DNA from 3 places in the Bradyrhizobium sp. NP1 genome. Region 2 is predicted to be linked to each of the others. Evidence: predicted binding sites of a transcription regulator. Region 2 holds the regulator's gene; each other region holds the start of a gene.
What was found. The regulator PhoB, encoded in region 2, activates phosphate uptake and scavenging genes when phosphate is short. The targets are predictions, from matches to a motif close to TGTCATNNANCTGTCAT.

Region 1 (5,717 bases), 2.8 Mb from region 2:
CGAAGCCGCCTTTGCCGCGACCGTGATCCGCGAAGGCCAGATCACGGTGCGGGCGCTTCGTGTGGGCTCGGCCACCACCGCCGGCCAGATCGTGCATCTCGTCGAATCCGCGCCGATCGGCGACACCCGCATGCAGAACCACGCCGAGCGCTTTGCCGACCGCCTGGTCGCGCCGACGCTGGCGCTCGCAGCCTCCACCGCGGCCGTCACCGGCGACTTCAACCGCTTCCTGTCGCTCGTCATCGTCGACTACGGCACCGGCATCCGCGTCGCCGCGCCGACCTCGGTGCTGTCGTCGATGACGCACGCGGCGCGCGCCGGCATGATCATCAAGAGCGGCGGCCACATGGAGAAGCTCGCCGATGTCGACACCATCGTGTTCGACAAGACGGGCACGCTGACCCACGGCACGCCGGCCGTGCTCGACATCCTGTCCTACCAGAAATCGATCACGCCGGGCCATCTGCTCGGCCTTGCCGCCGCCGCCGAAACCCGGCTGCAGCACCCGGTCGCTGAGGCGCTTCGCACCCGGGCACGACAGCTCAAGGTCAACATCCCCGCCTGCAACGAGACCACCTATCGGATCGGCCTTGGTGTCGAGGGCCAGGTCAACGGCTACTACGTCCATGTCGGCAATGAGCGCTTCATGCGCCAGAGCGACATTGCGGTCGGACACTCGGCGTCCGACCGCGCCGCGCTGGATGAGCGCGGCTATTCGAGCCTCTATATCGCCGTCGACGGCGAGCTCGCCGGCCTCGTCCCCTATTCCGACGAGATCCGCAACGAGAGCCGTCCCGTGATCGAACGTCTGCATGCGCTGGGGATCAGGAGCAGCATCATGCTGACCGGCGACAACGCGGTGGTCGCGCGCGCCGTCTGCCGCAACCTCGGCCTCACCGAACATTTCGCCGACATGCTTCCGGCCGACAAGGCAAGCGTGATCCAGGAACTGCAGCGTTCGGGCCGCAGGGTCGCCATGGTCGGCGACGGCATCAACGATTCCCCGGCGTTGAGCTTCGCCGATGTCGGCATCGCCATGAAGCACGGCGCCGAAGTCACCCATGAATCCGCCGACGTGATCCTGATGGAGGATTCGCTGTGGAAGCTCGTCAAGGCGGTCGAGATCTCGCAAGGCGCAGTTCGCCTGATCAGGCAGAACTACGGCATCGTGGCGATCCTCAACACGCTGGCGCTCGGGCTTGCGCTGCCCGGCGGGCTGATCACGCCCGAGATCACCGCGCTGATCAGCAACGGCTCGGCGATCCTCGCCAGCATGAACGGAATCCGGCCGATCCTCAGATATCAATGAGCCATGAACCGACCACGATCGTCCTGACCCCGGCTGACCATGCCGCGCTCAAGGTCGCGGTCAGGCATCTGGAAACCCCGAACTTCGCGGCGCGGCTTGCCGACTATGCGGGCGCGCCGGTCAACCGGATCCTCACCTTGCTGCCGAAGACGGTCAACCGCCAGCTGTCGGGACTGGTGCGCACGGCCGTGATGAAGGGCCTCGACGTCGTCGTCGATACGCTGAACGAAAAGCCGGCGGGAACGCCGGCAACGACGTTCTCCTCGCTGCTTGCGGGGGTTGCAGGCGGCGTGAGCGGCATGCTCGGCCTCGGCGCGCTCGCCGTCGAGCTGCCGCTGACCACGACCTTCATGCTGCGCGCGATCGCGGAGATCGCCCAGCACGAGGGCGAGGATCTCTCGAAGCTCGAAGCGCGCCTGGCCTGCCTCGAAGTCTTCGCCTTCGGCGCGAAGCGCACGGAGGAAAATGTCGACGTCGGCTACTATGCCGCGCGCACGCTGATCAGCAAATACACCGGCGACGTCGCAGCGCTGTTCCTCGAGCGGGGCGCGGTCGATGCATCCGCGCCTGTCGTCGCCGGCTTCGTGACCGAGATCGTCTCGCGCTTCGGCCTGGTCGTTTCCGACAAGATCGCCGCCGGCGCGGTGCCTGTGATCGGCGCGGTCAGCGGGGCCACCGTCAACATCATCTTCATGGAGCATTTTCAGCGGATCGCGAAGGGTCACTTCACCTTGCGCCGGCTGGAACGTGCCTATGGCGCCGCTCATGTCCACCAGCACTATTCGGCGCTGGCGAGCGGCCTCTCGAAGCGAGCGGGCTGAGCGATTGCTCCACCTGCGGCAACTCAATCGATCGGCAGGCGGATCTCGTCGGCATCCGCCATGCGCTGGATCGCCTCGTCGAACGACAGCCGCTCGGGGTTCTCCAGGGGCTGCCGTTGCAGCGCATCGGAAATCTCGTGCTGCTCCATCAGAAAGCTGCTTCCGTCGCGCAGGCAGACATAGGCCGCCCAGGGCACGAACTTGATCAGCGGAAACGGAAACGCCTCGCGCGGCGAGATGTCGATGTTGATGCCGGCGATGAACAGCAGGTTCTTGTCGCGGTAGCACGGCTCGCGCAGGAAGCTGCGATAGGTGCGATCGAATTCGGCCTGGGTGTGGTAGCGCGCGGCGTCGAGCGCGGGATGGGCGGAGGTCACGAGCGCGGGCATCGCGGCTTGCAGCGCCGCCTCGAGGATATCGTGGCCTTCGATGTCGGCAGCCGGCGGCCGGCGGAACGTGAACAGGTCCGCCGTGAGCCCGCTTCCGATCGCGCGCGGCGGCTCCTGCCAGTCCGTCTCCGACAGGCGTTGGCGCAAATCCGACGACGGACGAAAAACCTTTGCCGTGCTCAGCACCTTCACCGGACCGCTCGCGCGATCGATGACGCGGTCAAGATCAAGGAACAGGCCCTCGGGCCGGCTCTCATCCAGGAACTGGTTGTCCACGCTGACGGCGGCTTCGCCGTCCAGCACACCGCACAGCACCTGCTCGCAGGCGTGACGATACTCCTCCTGGTACCAGCGCAACACTGCGCACAGCTTGCCGCAATTGTCGCCAAAGGCGCGGTCGGCGGTGCGGTGGCGCCGGTAGACGCCGAAGCGCCTGCTGTCGGCGTCGTACCCGACATGGCTTGCCTGCACGATCACGAGGTCTTCGCCGTGATGGGCATAGGGCCCGTGACGGTTCACCGCGACCTTGCCGCCGACCCTGCCGTGGTCGAAGGGAAAGGTGCCGAAATGCTGGGTCATGAGGATGACCGGATAGCCCTGGCTCTCGTCGGAGCAAAAGGCGCGCGACGGCATCATCCGCTCCCGCACGAAGCCGAACGAGCGACAGAGATTGTAGAGCCGCGGCACGAAGGCGCTGTAGCGCATGGCATGGCGGCCGATCCGGAAATTCTCGATCATCCGCTGCATGGAAGGCTTGCGCGAGGAAGGCTTGTGCGAGGGCGCGACGGCTGATCGCCGCGCCGGCAAGGACTGCTCCTGCCTAGCGGCCGTTCTTGACGGCGGTGTGAAAGGCAAGGCGCCCGGGCAGTCCCGGCCCGTATTTCCGTCATACCAGCGTCAAGGGCGCACGGGAATTTCGGGGCCGGACCAACCAGGACAGGGGAATGCGAATGAGCACCATCGACGAGGAACAGATACGCGGGCGGATTGGCGCCGATTTGCGCGACAGCCTCGATGAAGAACTCGAACTCGAGCTGGAGGATCACGCGCTCGACCAGTTCCGCGCCGCGAGCCCCGCGCACGAGCACGAGCCGTCAATTCCGCGCTCCGTCTATTTCAGGGAGCTGTTCCGCCTGCAGGGTGAACTGGTCAAGCTGCAGGACTGGGTCCAGCACCACAAGCTCAAGGTGGCCGTGATCTTCGAAGGCCGCGATTCCGCCGGCAAGGGCGGCGTCATCAAGCGCATCACCCAGCGGCTCAATCCGCGCGTCTGCCGGATCGCGGCGCTGCCCGCCCCCAACGAGCGCGAGCGTACCCAATGGTATTTTCAGCGCTATACCACCCACCTGCCGGCCGGCGGCGAGATCGTGCTGTTCGACCGCTCCTGGTACAACCGCGCCGGCGTCGAACGCGTGATGGGGTTTTGCAGCGAGGGGCAGGTCGAGGAGTTCTTCCGGTCGGTGCCCGAGTTCGAGCGTATGCTGGTGCGTTCCGGCATCGTCCTGATCAAGTACTGGTTCTCGATATCAGACGAGGAGCAGCAGTTCCGCTTCCTGATGCGCATCCACGATCCGCTCAAGCAGTGGAAACTGAGTCCGATGGACGTGCAGTCGCGCAGTCGCTGGGAGCAGTACACCAAGGCCAAGGAGGAGATGCTGCATCGGACGCATATTGCCGAGGCGCCGTGGTGGGTGGTCGAGGCGGTCGACAAGCGGCGCGCGCGGCTCAACTGCATCGCGCACCTCCTGACGCAAATCCCCTATGGCGAGGTCGCGCATCCTCCCGTTGTGCTGCCCGACCGCATCCACGATCCCTCGTACCGGCGCGAGCAGGTCCCGCCCGAGATGATCGTTCCGGCCGTTTTCTGAAGTCCCGAGCGCGGGCGCGCCGCGTGACCGTCCGCACCTGCTACCGCGTGCCCTGCCGCCACGCCGACGGCGGCACGCCCATCATCTTCTTGAACGCGCGGCTGAACGAGGCCTCGGATTCGTAGCCGATCTCGGCGGCAATCGTCGCCATCTGGGAATTGCCGCGGTTGAGCATCTCGGCGGCGACCTGCATTCGCCATTTCGCGAGATAGTGCATCGGCGGGACCCCGACGAACTGCGAAAACCGCTCGGCCATCACCGTGCGCGAGGTCCCGCATTGGCGCGCCAGGCCTTCGATGGTCCAGTTGAAAGAGGGGCGCGCATGGATCAGCGCCAATGCCTTGCCGACCGAGGGGTCGCGCAGGCCCGCGAGCCAGCCGGTCTTTTGCGGTGGCAGCGATTCGATATGGCGCCGCACCACATCGATGAACATGAGTTCGCTCAGCCTGGTCAGAATGCTTTCGCTGCCGGCGCGCTTTTCGGCAACCTCGGCGACCGCAAAGTGGATGAAATGGCCAAGCCAGCCGGAATCGTTGCGGCTGATGTCGCCGGCCTTGAGCATCGGCGGCAGAGCTTCCAATAGCGGGTTGAACGGCTTGGCGTCGCAGGCGAGATAGCCGCAGACGAGCCGCGCCGACACCGCGCCACCGTTCATCAGATTGATGTGGAAAGGCAGCAGCCCGGCTTCGGCGATGTCGATCATGTCGGCGCTCGGCGCCTCACCCTGCATGCCGGCGCTGCTCGACATCACATGCGGGTCGGCATGCGTGAACATCACGACTTCGCCCGCCTCGACCGCGACGGCCTCGCCGCCGTCAAGGCCCGCGAAGCAGCGGCCCGACGTCACCACGTGATAGGCGATGAGATGGTCGGCGCCCGGCAGGATGCGCGGCAGGATCAGGTCGCGCGCCGGCGAGTGCACCGACCATGGCTCTTGCGCGGCGATATCGAAATAGGCCGCCCCCGTCAGCCGCACGGTCTTCAGGACGTCGGACAGGGTGTCGGTGGCCACGTCGCGCGCTCGCCGGATTTTCGAGAGGGTCCTTCCTCGATTGGTCTTTCAAAACTGGCGATCCGTTCAACGCGGTGCCAATCGCCCTCGTCGATTGCGGACGACCTGTCATGCGACCCGGACGGCCGGTCAAGCGTCGTGCCGCGCCGGCGCAGGAACGAACGCCGCGTCATGCAATCGAGACGCCTGATCATTCAGTTCGCCGCGCAGACAGGCGAGAAGCAGGCGTCAACCGAAGGAGATCAGGACATGACCACGCACAAGGGCAAGTGCTTCTGCGGCGCCGTCGAGATCGAGGTGCAGGGAGAGCCGGAGGGC
Region 2 (5,717 bases):
CGCGTGACGAGATCGCCCGAGGGCACCACCGCCTTGACGCCGATCAAGAGGCCCTCGCCGCGCACTTCCGAGAGCACGGTCGGATAACGGTCGACGACGGAAGCGAGCTTCTGCTTCAGCAGCAGCGACATCTTCTGCACATGCGCGAAGAAGCCGGGCTTGAGCATGACGTCGAGCACGGCATTGGCGGCTGCGATCGCCAGCGGATTGCCGCCGAAGGTCGAGCCGTGCGAGCCCGGCGCCATGCCGGAGGCGGCCTCCGCGCTCGCCAGCACCGCGCCAATCGGAAAACCGCCGCCGAGCGCCTTGGCGAGCGACATCACGTCAGGGGTAACGCCGAGCCGCTTGTAGGCGAACAGCTCGCCGGTGCGGCCCATGCCGGTCTGCACCTCGTCGAAGGCGAGCAGAAGGCCGCGCTCGTCGCAGAGCTGGCGCAGCGCCTTGAAGAAGGCCATCGGCGCCGAGCGCACGCCGCCTTCGCCTTGCACGGGCTCGATCAGGATGCCGGCGGTGTGGGGACCGATCGCCTTCTTCACCGCCTCGATGTCGCCATGCGGCACCTGGTCGAAGCCGTCAACCGGCGGCCCAAAACCTTCGAGATATTTGGCGGAGCCGGTGGCGGCGAGCGTCGCGAGCGTGCGGCCGTGGAAGGCGCCCTCGAAGGTGATGATGCGGTAGCGCTCGGGATGGCCCTTGGAGAAGTGATAGTGGCGCACCAGCTTGATCACGCCCTCCATCGCTTCCGCGCCGGAATTGCAGAAGAACACGAGGTCGGCGAAGCTCTCATCGCACAGCCGCGCGGCGAGCTTCTCGCCATCGGGGCTCTTGAACAGGTTCGACATGTGCCAGAGTTTCGTCGCCTGCTCCTGCAGCGCCTTGACCAGATGCGGATGCGCGTGGCCGAGCGCGTTGACCGCGACGCCCGAGGTGAAATCGAGATAGCGCTCGCCGTTGGTCGCGACCAGCCAGCAGCCTTCGCCGCGTTCGAAGCCGAGGTCGACCCTGGCGAAAACCGGAAGCAGATGCGACGTGGCGCTGTTGGTCATGGCGGTCACTTGAGCGTTCGAGAACAATGATGATGCGCGCATTGGCGCGGCCGCATCAACAGCAGAAAACAAAACGTGCCGCCTTTTCAGGGCGGCACGTAGAAGCATTCTAGGCGCGCAGAGATGGGTGTCAATGCCGTCAGGCGCAGGCTGCGCGGGGCCTGTGCCGCCCGTAACATTGCGGTGTGGTGGAAAAGACAAAATCAAATGCATAAGTAACGGAACATGTGGACGTCGTGGCCGGGGACTCTTGCGCCCGAGTCACGCCATATTGTAGCGTTTGGGCCGTCGGATACGACATCTCGTGCGGCGGTTCTGACCCTCAAGAGTGTTAACGGTTCGCGTAAACGTCCGGGCGCGCCTGATCGGCCCGGCGAGGGTTAAGGGATTCTGCGCGCAGGGATTTTTTTTGGCATCGCAGCACCGCCTGGCAAGCGGCCGGCGCTACGCGAAGGGAAGAGCGTGATGACGGTATTGACCTGGTCCGACGAGCGCGTCGAGCAGTTGAAGAAACTCTGGGAGGCCGGCCTGTCGGCGAGCCAGATCGCCGCCGAGCTCGGAAACGTGACGCGCAACGCGGTGATCGGCAAGGTGCATCGGCTCGGCCTTTCGGGCCGCGCCAAGAGTCCATCGTCGGCGGCGCCACGCCAGCGCAAGGCGCGCCCCGCCCAGCACATGATGCGGGTATCGCGCCCGGTCTCGCGCGGCAACACGGCGCTCGCGCACGCCTTCGAGGTCGAGCTCGAGCCCGATCCGATCGCCTATGACAACGTGGTGCCGATGAGCCAGCGGCTGTCGCTGCTCGAATTGAACGAGGCCACCTGCCATTGGCCGGTCGGCGATCCCGCCAGCCCCGACTTCTTCTTCTGCGGCGGCAAGGCGCTTGCCGGACTGCCCTATTGCGCACATCACTCGCGGGTCGCCTATCAGCCCGCCGCCGATCGAAGGCGGCCGTCGACCAAGCCGAATTCGAGGTAGGCTCGCTCGCCGGCGGATGTCGTCCCCGCGAAGGCGGGGACTCCGAACCACTGAACCACGTGGTCATTTCGAGCTGTCGATGCAGCTCGTCCAAGCAATCAAGACCTGCGGTTATGGGTCGCGGCCCGCGCGGAGCCTATCAACGCGCGCGTTCGCGGGACGACGGCGATCACTCCGCGGCTTTGGCGAAGCGGTCGTCGAGCGCGTAGCCGGCGCCGCGGACGGTGCGGATCGGATCCTGCTCGCGGCCCGGATTGAGCAGCTTGCGCAGGCGGCCGATATGCACGTCGACGGTGCGCTCGTCGATATAGATGTCGCGGCCCCAGACGCTGTCGAGCAGCTGCTCGCGGGAAAACACCCGGCCCGGGTGCTCGAGGAAGAATTCGAGCAGGCGATACTCGGTCGGGCCGAGATCGATCGGACGGCCGGATCGCGCCACGCGGCGCTTCTCGCGATCGAGCTCGATGTCACCATAGGCGAGCACGGTTGCGAGCCGTTCGGGGCTCGCACGACGCAGCAGGCCTTTCACGCGCGCCAGGAGTTCCGGCACCGAGAACGGCTTGACGATGTAGTCGTCGGCGCCGGTCGCAAGCCCGCGGACGCGCTCGCTCTCCTCGCCGCGCGCGGTCAACATGATGATCGGAAGCTGCTTGGTCTCGGGCCGCGCCCGCAGGCGCCGGCACAGCTCGATGCCGGACAGGCCCGGCAGCATCCAGTCCAGCACGATCAGGTCGGGAACGCGTTCCTTCATTCGCGTGTCGGCATCGTCACCGCGCGCCACCGTCTCGACCTCGTAGCCGTCTGCCTCGAGGTTGTAGCGCAACAGCGTGGTCAGCGCCTCCTCATCCTCCACCACCAGTATGCGCGCGCTCATGGCTAGGTCTTCTCCATTGGCTTGAGCCGTGGCCTGATCCGCTGCTTCGCCCCGCGGCTTAATTGTTGCCCGGAATCGTGGCAGCGAAGGTCGTCATGTCACCCTTCGGACGCTTGTCGAGAATCTGCTGGCCTTCGATCATGTAGAACACGGTTTCCGCGATATTGGTCGCATGGTCGCCGATCCGCTCGATGTTCTTGGCGCAGAACATCAGGTGAATGCAGAACGAGATGTTGCGCGGATCTTCCATCATGTAGGTGAGCAGTTCGCGGAACAGCGAGGTGCAGATGGCGTCGACCTCCTCGTCGCCCTTCCATACGCTCATCGCCGCCGGCAAATCGTGCGCCGCATAGGCGTCGAGCACGCTCTTGACCTGCTGCTGAACGAGGTCGGTCATGTGCTCCAATCCGCGGATCAGCTTCAAGGGATGGAAATCGCTTTCCAGCGCGGCGACGCGCTTGCCCATGTTCTTGGCGAGGTCGCCGATCCGCTCGAGGTCGATCGCCACCCGCATGGCGCCGACGATCTCGCGCAGGTCGACCGCCATCGGCTGGCGCCGCGCGATGGTCAGCACCGCGCGCTCCTCGATCAGGCGCTGCATGTTGTCGATCTCGAGGTCGGCCGCGACCACGCGCTGGCCGAGCGCGATGTCGTGGCGCACCAACGCGTCGACGGATTCGACGATCATGCGTTCGGCGAGGCCGCCCATCTCCGCTACCAGGCGGGTGAGTTCCTGCAGGTCGCTGTCGAAAGCCTTGGCGGTGTGTTCAGAAGCCATGTGTCAAAATCCTCCGCGGTCAGCGTGTCAGCCGAAGCGGCCGGTGATGTAGTCCTGGGTACGCCGATCGCTCGGCGAGGTGAAGATCTTGCTGGTCTCGTCGAACTCGATCAGCTCGCCGAGATACATGAAGGCGGTCTTGTCGGAGACGCGCGCCGCCTGCTGCATGTTGTGAGTGACGATCGCGATCGTGTACTGCTCGGACAGTTCCTGGATCAGCTCCTCGACCTTGGCGGTGGAGATCGGATCGAGCGCCGAGCACGGCTCGTCGAACAGGATCACCTCCGGCCGCACCGCCACCGTGCGGGCGATGCAAAGCCGCTGCTGCTGGCCGCCGGACAGGCTCAATCCGCTGGCGTTCAGCTTGTCCTTGACCTCGTTCCAGAGCGCGCCGCCGCGCAGCGCCTTCTCGACCCGGTCGTCCATCTCGGACTTGGAAATCCGCTCGTAGAGGCGGATGCCGAAGGCGATGTTCTCGTAGATGGTCATCGGGAACGGCGTCGGCTTCTGGAACACCATGCCGACCCGCGCGCGCAACAGGTTGAGGTCGAGCCGGGGGTCCAGGATATTGGTCTGGTCGAGCATCAACTGCCCACTGGCGCGCTGGCCCGGGTAGAGGTCGTACATCCGGTTGAAGATGCGCAACAGCGTCGACTTGCCGCAACCGGAGGGACCGATGAATGCCGTCACCCTGTTGGTGCCGAGCGTCAGGTTGATGTTCTTCAGCGCGTGGTTCTCGCCATAGTAGAAATTGAGGTTGCGAGCGGTCACCTTGGCGGGCGCCTCCGGCAGCGGCACCGAATGGCCGTGCGAGCTTGCGGTACTCATGGATACAGAAAGATCGTTCATTTTGCGCTCCTCTCGGCGCCCAGGATGCGCGCGCCGATATTCAGCGCGAGCACGGTCAGTGTGATCAGCAGGGCCCCGCTCCATGCGAGTTGCTTCCAGTAGGCATACGGGCTCTGCACGAAGTTGTTGATGGTCACCGGCAGGTTGGCCATCGTCTTGGTCAGGCTCAGGCTGAAGAACTGGTTGGACAGCGCGGTGAACAGCAGCGGCGCGGTTTCGCCGGCGACGCGTGCGGTCGCGAGCAGCACGCCGGTGATCAGGCCGCTTCGCGCCGCGCGGTAGGCGATCCTCTTGATCACCAGCGAGCGCGGCAGCCCGAGCGCGCTCGCGGCTTCCCGCAGCGGGTTCGGCACCAGCAGGAGCATGTCCTCGGTGGTGCGCAGCACGACCGGGATCACGATCACCGCAAGCGCGAGCGAGCCCGCGATCGCCGAGAAGCCTTTCATCGGCACCACCACCGCGCCGTAGATGAAGAGACCGATGATGATCGACGGCGCGCTGAGCAGGATGTCGTTGATGAAGCGGATCACCGAGGTGAGGCGGTCGTTGCGGCCATATTCGGCGAGGTAGGTGCCGGCGAACAGGCCGAGCGGCGCGCCGATCCCGACCCCGATCCCGGTCATGATGATCGAGCCGGTGATGGCGTTGAGCAGGCCGCCTTCGGTCGAGCCGGGCGGCGGCGTGTTCTCGGTGAAGACCTGCAGGTTGAGGCCGGCGATGCCGTTATAGAACAGCGTGAACAGGATCAGCGCGAGCCAGGTGACGCCGAACAGCGCCGCGCAGACGCACAGCCCGCGGACGATGATGTCCCGGCGGCGGCGGCGCGCATAGATCGAGTTGAGGGCCATGGCGCTAGTTCCCCGCCTTCTTTTCCAGGCGCAGCAGCATCAGCCGCGCGGCGGCAAGCACGATGAAGGTCAGCACGAACAGCAGCAGGCCGAGAAGGATCAGGCCCGATTGATGCAGGCCGTCGCTTTCGGCGAACTCGCTGGCGATCGCCGCCGAGATCGTGGTGCCCGGCGAGAAGATCGATCCGGTGATGCGGAACGAATTGCCGATGATGAAGGTCACCGCCATGGTCTCGCCGAGCGCGCGACCGAGCGCCAGCATGATGCCGCCGATGACGCCGACGCGGGTATAGGGAATGACCACGCTGCGCACGACCTCCCAGGTGGTGCAGCCGACGCCGTAG
Region 3 (5,717 bases), 720 kb from region 2:
GTGGTCGTGATCATCTTGCGGATGCCGATCTGAACGGTCTGCATGTCGTCGCGGGTCGTGATCAAAAGCGGCCAGAGATACTGGTTCCAGCCAAGGATGAACAGGATCACGAACAGCGCCGCCATGTTGGTACGCGACAGCGGCAACAGCGTATCCCAGAAGAAGCGGAACGGGCCCGCGCCGTCGATGCGGGACGCCTCCAGCAGCTCGTCCGGCACGGTCATGAAGAACTGGCGGAACAGCAGCGTCGCGGTAGCCGACGCGATCAGCGGCAGCGCAAGCCCTGCATAGCTGTCGAGCAAATGCAGGTCGGCGACGATCTTGTAGGTCGGGTAGATGCGCACCTCGACCGGCAGCATCAAGGTGATGAAGATCAGCCAGAAGATCGTCATGCGGAAGGGAAAGCGGAAATAGACGATGGCGTAGGCCGAGATGATCGAGATCGCGATCTTGCCGAGCGCGATCAGCATCGCCATCACGAACGAGTTGAACAGCATGGTGCCGACCGGCTCGCGGGTCGAGCCGCTGGTGCCGACGAAGATCGTCTTGTAGTAGGTTTCGAGGAAATGCCCGCCGGGCAACAGCGACATCTGCCCGTTGGCGATCACGGCATTGTCCTGGGTCGAGGCGACGAAGGCGAGATAGACCGGAAACGCCACGATCGCGATCCCTATCCACAGGATCAGGTGGGCGACATAGCGGCGGATGCCCTCGCGTTCCACCATCAGTAGGTCACCTTGCGCTCGACGAAGCGGAACTGGATCGCGGTCAGCATGATCACGATCACCATCAGGATGACCGACTGCGCCGCCGAGCCGCCGAGATTGCCGCCGAGCAGGCCGTCGACATAGACCTTGTAGACCATGGTTTCGGTGGCCTTGGCCGGGCCGCCGCGCGTCATGGTGTCGATGATGCCGAAGGTGTCGAAGAAGGCGTAGACGATGTTGACGACGAGCAGAAAGAAGATGGTCGGCGACAGCAGCGGGAAGGTGACGGTCCAGAACCGCCGCATCGGGCGCGCGCCGTCGATCGCGGCGGCCTCGAGCACGCTTTTGGGAATGCTTTGCAGGCCGGCGAGGAAGAACAGGAAATTGTAGGAGATCTGCTTCCAGGCCGCCGCCAGGATGATCAGGGCCGCCGCCTGGTCGCCGTCAAGCAGCGGGTTCCAGTCGACACCCATCGCCTGCAACCCGCGCGCGAGAATGCCGAGCGAGGGGTGCAGCATGAACACCCAGAGCACGCCGACCACGGGCGGGGCGACCGCATAGGGCCAGATCAGCAGCGTGCGGTACAGCGTGCCGCCGCGCATCGGCTTGTCGGCCATGACGGCGAACAGCAGCGCCAGCGACAGCGAGGTAACCGCGATCGCGAAGGAGAACGTAAAGGTGCGCAGGATCGCGGCGAAGTAATCGGCCTGGCTCAGCAGTTCACGGTAATTGTCGAACCAGACGAAGGTCGTCGACAGCCCGAACGCATCCTGCAGCAGGAAGGATTGCAGCACTGCCTGGCCTGCCGGCCAATAGAAGAAGATCAGGACGACCGCGAGCTGCGGCGCGACCAGCGCGTAGGGGAGCAAACGTGACTGGAAGATCGATTGCTTCTGCATGAGACCCGGCGAAAGAGGCAGGCGGCTCCTAGTGGTCCGATTCTAACATTCGCATCCCGTTGCAGCAGGCTGTTTCGCGAATGTTAGAATCAGAAGGACCACTAGCAATTTATTGTTTCCAGCGGGGCTTTGGATTTGACGTTCGCATCACGGAATCGCGGCAAGGGATAGCGAACGTCAAATCCGCTCCACCGGCCGCCACCTGCCTCGCTGCTGTCAGTGCACCGCCGTCTTTTCAAACTGTCGGAGCATCTGGTTGCCGCGCTCGACGGCGGCGTCCAGCGCCTGCTTAGCGGTCTTCTTGCCGGCCAGCGCCTGCTCGATCTCCTCCGCCCACACCTCGCGCAACTGCACCATGTTGCCAAGGCGAAGACCGCGCGAGTTCTCGGTCGGCTCCTTGTTGGTGAGCTCCTTCAAGGGCGTTTCGAGGTAGGGCTGGTCCTTGTAAAAGCCCTGGTCCTTGGCCTTCTCATAGGCGGCGCGCGTGATCGGCAGATAGCCTGACGCCTTGTGGATCTCGACCTGACGGTCGGTGTCGGAAAGGAAGGCCAGGAATTTCGCCACGCCCTTATATTCGTCCGCCGACTTGCCGCCCATCACCCAGAGCGATGCGCCGCCGATGATCGAGTTCTGCGGGGCGCCCTTCACGTCGGGATAATAAGGCATCGGCGCGTTGGTGAAGTTGAACTTCGCCTGCGACCTGACGTTGCCGAAGAAGGCCGACGAGGTCAGGAAGATCGGGCATTCGCCCGAGGTGAAGCGGCCTTCGCCGGCATTGGTGCGGCCCGAATAGTCGTAGGTCTTGTCCTTCTGCAGCTCGACCAGGGTCTCCAGGTGCTTGACCTGCAGCGGGCTGTTGAACTCCAGCACGGTGTCGAAGCCATCGAGGCCGTTGGCCTTGGTCGAGAGCGGCACGTTGTGCCAGGCCGAGAGCTGCTCCAGATTGACCCAGGTCACCCACGCATTGGAGAAGCCGCATTTGTCGTAGCCCGCGGCCTTCAGCTTCTTGGCGTCGTCGAACACCTCGGGCCAGGTCTTGGGAATTTCCGCGATGTTTGCCTTCTTCAGCGCGTCGAGGTTGATCCACATCACGGTGGAGGACGAGTTGAAGGGGAACGACAGCATCTCGCCCTTCGAGGTCGAGTAATAGCCGGTGATGGTCGGCAGGTAAGCCTTGGGATCGAACTTCTCGCCGGTCTCGGCCATCAGCTTGTAGACCGGCTTCACCGCGCCGGTCGCCGCCATCATGGTCGCGGTGCCGACCTCGAACACCTGTATGATGGCCGGCGCATTGCCGGCGCGGAACGCCGCGATGCCGGCGTTCATGGTGTCGGCATAGCCGCCCTTGTAGGTCGGGACGACCTTGTAGTTGCCTTGCGAGGCGTTGAAGTCGTTGGCGAGCTTGACGATCAGGTCGTTGTTGCCGCCGGTCATGGCGTGCCACCACTGGATTTCCGTCACCGCCGACGCGGGTGAAGCGGCAAGCGCCAGCGCAAATGCGGTCGCAGCCGCGGCACCGAAACGAAAAACCATCAAAGCCCTCCCGTTGCATCATGCTTTGCGGGCTGCGCGTTAGCAGCGCCGGATGACGCGTCAATGACCGCGCCAGTGGTTCGATTCTAACATTCGCTCCCCGCTTTGAGAGGCGGTTTTGCGAAAGCTGGAATCAGAGGTCCACCAGCAATTATTGTTCGCGTGGAGCTTTGGATTCGACGTTCGCACGAAGAAAATCGCGGCGAACCGTCAGCGAACGCCAAATCCGCTCCACTGGGCCGGGATGGTACGGGAAATGCCGCCCAATGGAAGCGGTACAATGGGCGAACGGAGCCGGCGGCGATCGTCCCGGCTTTCGCGAGTGCGGTCGCGAATGATGCGCTCAGCGCTTCCTGACGGGACCGCAGACCACGCCCTCTGATATCAGCGCCTCGATATCGCGCTTCGAATAGCCGAACTCGCCGAGCACCTCGGCGGTATCCTGGCTGAACTTCGGCGGCGTCAGGCGCAGGCTGGGCTTGCTGCGGTCCATCCGGATCGGGGACGCCACGCCCTCGTACCAGTCCTTGGAGATGATATCGCCGCGATAGACCGTGTGCTCGTTGGTGAGCGCCTGGTCGATCTTCTGCACCGGGCCCGCGGGGAGGCCGGCCGCCAGCAGGCGGTTGCACAGGGGCTCGGCCTCGTGCCGGGAAAACACCGCCGCGAGCTCGGCGCGCAGCGCCTCGCGGTTGGCGATGCGGTCCTTGTTGCGGGCAAAGCGCGGATCGGTGCCGAGCTCGGGCTTGCCGATCTCCTTGGCGAGCTTGCGGAAGGTGCCGTCATTGCCGACGCCGATGAAGATGTCGTCGGTCTTGGTCGGGAAGATCGAATAGGGCACGAGGTTCGGATGCTCGTTGCCGGTCAGCGACGGCGGCTTGCCATGCATGAAATAGTTCGCGGTGTGCGGATGCATGATGGCAAGGCCGGTCTCGTAGAGCGTGGTCTCCAGGAACTGTCCCAGGCCCGATTTCTGCCGTTCGGAGAGCGCCATCAGGATGCCGATCGCCGCGTAAAGCCCGGTGGTGATGTCGACCAGCGGCACGCCGATCCGCATTGGTCCGCTTTCTTTCGATCCCGTCGCCGCGATCATGCCGGTCATGGCCTGGATGATCGCGTCATAGCCGGGATTGCCGCCGCGCGGGCCGTCGGCGCCGAAGCCGGAGATCCGGCAATGCACGAGCCGCGGAAATTTTTCGCGCAACACCGCGTTGCCGATGCCCCATTTGTCGAGCGTGCCCGGCTTGAAATTCTCGATCAGCACGTCGGCGCCTTCGAGCAGCTTCATCAAGACCGCGCGCCCGCCTTCGGAGGCGAGGTCGAGCCCGATCGAGCGCTTGTTGCGGTTGATGCCGACGAAATAGGCCGCATCCTCATCGTGGAAGGGAGGACCCCAGTCGCGCACCTCGTCGCCGGCGGGCGGCTCGACCTTGATCACGTCGGCGCCGTGGTCGGCGAGGATCTGGGTGCAGTAGGGACCGCCGAGCACGCGCGTCAGGTCGATCACGCGCAAGCCCGTCATCGCGCCGGGGGCTGTTTCAGTCGTCATGGCTCAATCTGGCTTCAGGAAAGGTTGAAACCATTAAGCATTCCGGAGGCGGTCACGCAAATACCCCAGCCCGCGGCTGGGCGCATGCCGCCGCGGGCTGGGGAAGTGGGCCTCTCGGCGCTCAGACAACCTTCAGGCGGACGTCGACATTGCCCCGCGTGGCGTTGGAGTAGGGGCAAACCTGATGCGCTTTGGCGACCAGGGCTTCGGCCTCGGCGCGCGGAACGCCAGGCAGCGACACTGCAAGATCGATATCGAGGCCGAAGCCGCCTTCGGAGCGCGGTCCGATCCCGACCGTCGACGTCACGGAGGCGTCGGCCGGAACTTTCGGGCCGCCTTGCGACGCGACGAATTTCATTGCGCCGATGAAGCAGGCGGCGTAGCCGGCCGCGAAAAGCTGTTCGGGGTTGTTGCCGGCACCGCCGGCCCCGCCGAGCTCCTTCGGCGTGGTCAGCTTGACGTCGAGTGCGCCGTCGAGCGTGGCGGCGTTGCCATCCCGGCCCCCGGTCGCCTTGGCGGTGGTCTTGTAGAGCACATTCACGGACATCGCGGTCTCCCTTGCTTGCGGTTTCGATGCGCTTATATTGCCTACAATTCAATTGTGCACAATAGAAATAATAGCGGGTCACATTTAATTGTCCGCAATTGATTGGGCGCCCCCGGTGCCCCACAATGGCGGGCTGATGAGGATGCCAATGGCCAGGAAACAGGCAGGCGATGGCCTGCTGCAACTCACCAATCAGATCTGCTTCGCGGTGTATTCCACCGCGCACGCGTTCAACCGCGTCTACAAGCCGCTGCTCGACCGGCTCGGCCTGACCTATCCGCAATATCTCGTCATGCTGGTGCTGTGGGAGCGCGACGGCGTGGCGGTCAAGGACATCGGCGATCGGCTGTTCCTCGATTCCGGCACGCTGACGCCGCTGCTCAAGCGGCTCGAGGCCACCGGTCTCGTCAGGCGGACGCGCAGCGCGGATGATGAGCGGCAGGTCCTGATCTCGCTCACCGCGCAGGGTCAGGCGTTGAAGG

Region 1: a site for PhoB is predicted at 3,404-3,420, ahead of ppk2 (polyphosphate kinase 2). Genes of this name have one in related genera too.
Region 3: a site for PhoB is predicted at 3,192-3,208, ahead of ugpB (sn-glycerol-3-phosphate ABC transporter substrate-binding protein UgpB). Genes of this name have one in related genera too.

Annotation. Positions count from the first base shown of each region.
Region 1 covers NZ_CP127385.1:3,616,614-3,622,330, reverse strand. Annotated here, with positions in the region: gene QOU61_RS17305 (heavy metal translocating P-type ATPase) at 1-1,309, shown strand, start outside; gene QOU61_RS17300 (EcsC family protein) at 1,306-2,130, shown strand; gene QOU61_RS17295 (hypothetical protein) at 2,154-3,266, opposite strand; gene ppk2 (polyphosphate kinase 2) at 3,470-4,387, shown strand; gene QOU61_RS17285 (AraC family transcriptional regulator) at 4,428-5,399, opposite strand; gene QOU61_RS17280 (GFA family protein) at 5,649-5,717, shown strand, end outside.
Region 2 covers NZ_CP127385.1:830,220-835,936, reverse strand. Annotated here, with positions in the region: gene QOU61_RS03920 (aspartate aminotransferase family protein) at 1-1,046, opposite strand, end outside; gene QOU61_RS03915 (GcrA family cell cycle regulator) at 1,512-2,024, shown strand; gene phoB (phosphate regulon transcriptional regulator PhoB) at 2,194-2,898, opposite strand; gene phoU (phosphate signaling complex protein PhoU) at 2,957-3,676, opposite strand; gene pstB (phosphate ABC transporter ATP-binding protein PstB) at 3,704-4,525, opposite strand; gene pstA (phosphate ABC transporter permease PstA) at 4,522-5,373, opposite strand; gene pstC (phosphate ABC transporter permease subunit PstC) at 5,378-5,717, opposite strand, start outside.
Region 3 covers NZ_CP127385.1:110,884-116,600, reverse strand. Annotated here, with positions in the region: gene ugpE (sn-glycerol-3-phosphate ABC transporter permease UgpE) at 1-725, opposite strand, end outside; gene ugpA (sn-glycerol-3-phosphate ABC transporter permease UgpA) at 725-1,606, opposite strand; gene ugpB (sn-glycerol-3-phosphate ABC transporter substrate-binding protein UgpB) at 1,823-3,139, opposite strand; gene QOU61_RS00485 (CaiB/BaiF CoA transferase family protein) at 3,483-4,688, opposite strand; gene QOU61_RS00480 (organic hydroperoxide resistance protein) at 4,810-5,235, opposite strand; gene QOU61_RS00475 (MarR family winged helix-turn-helix transcriptional regulator) at 5,384-5,717, shown strand, end outside.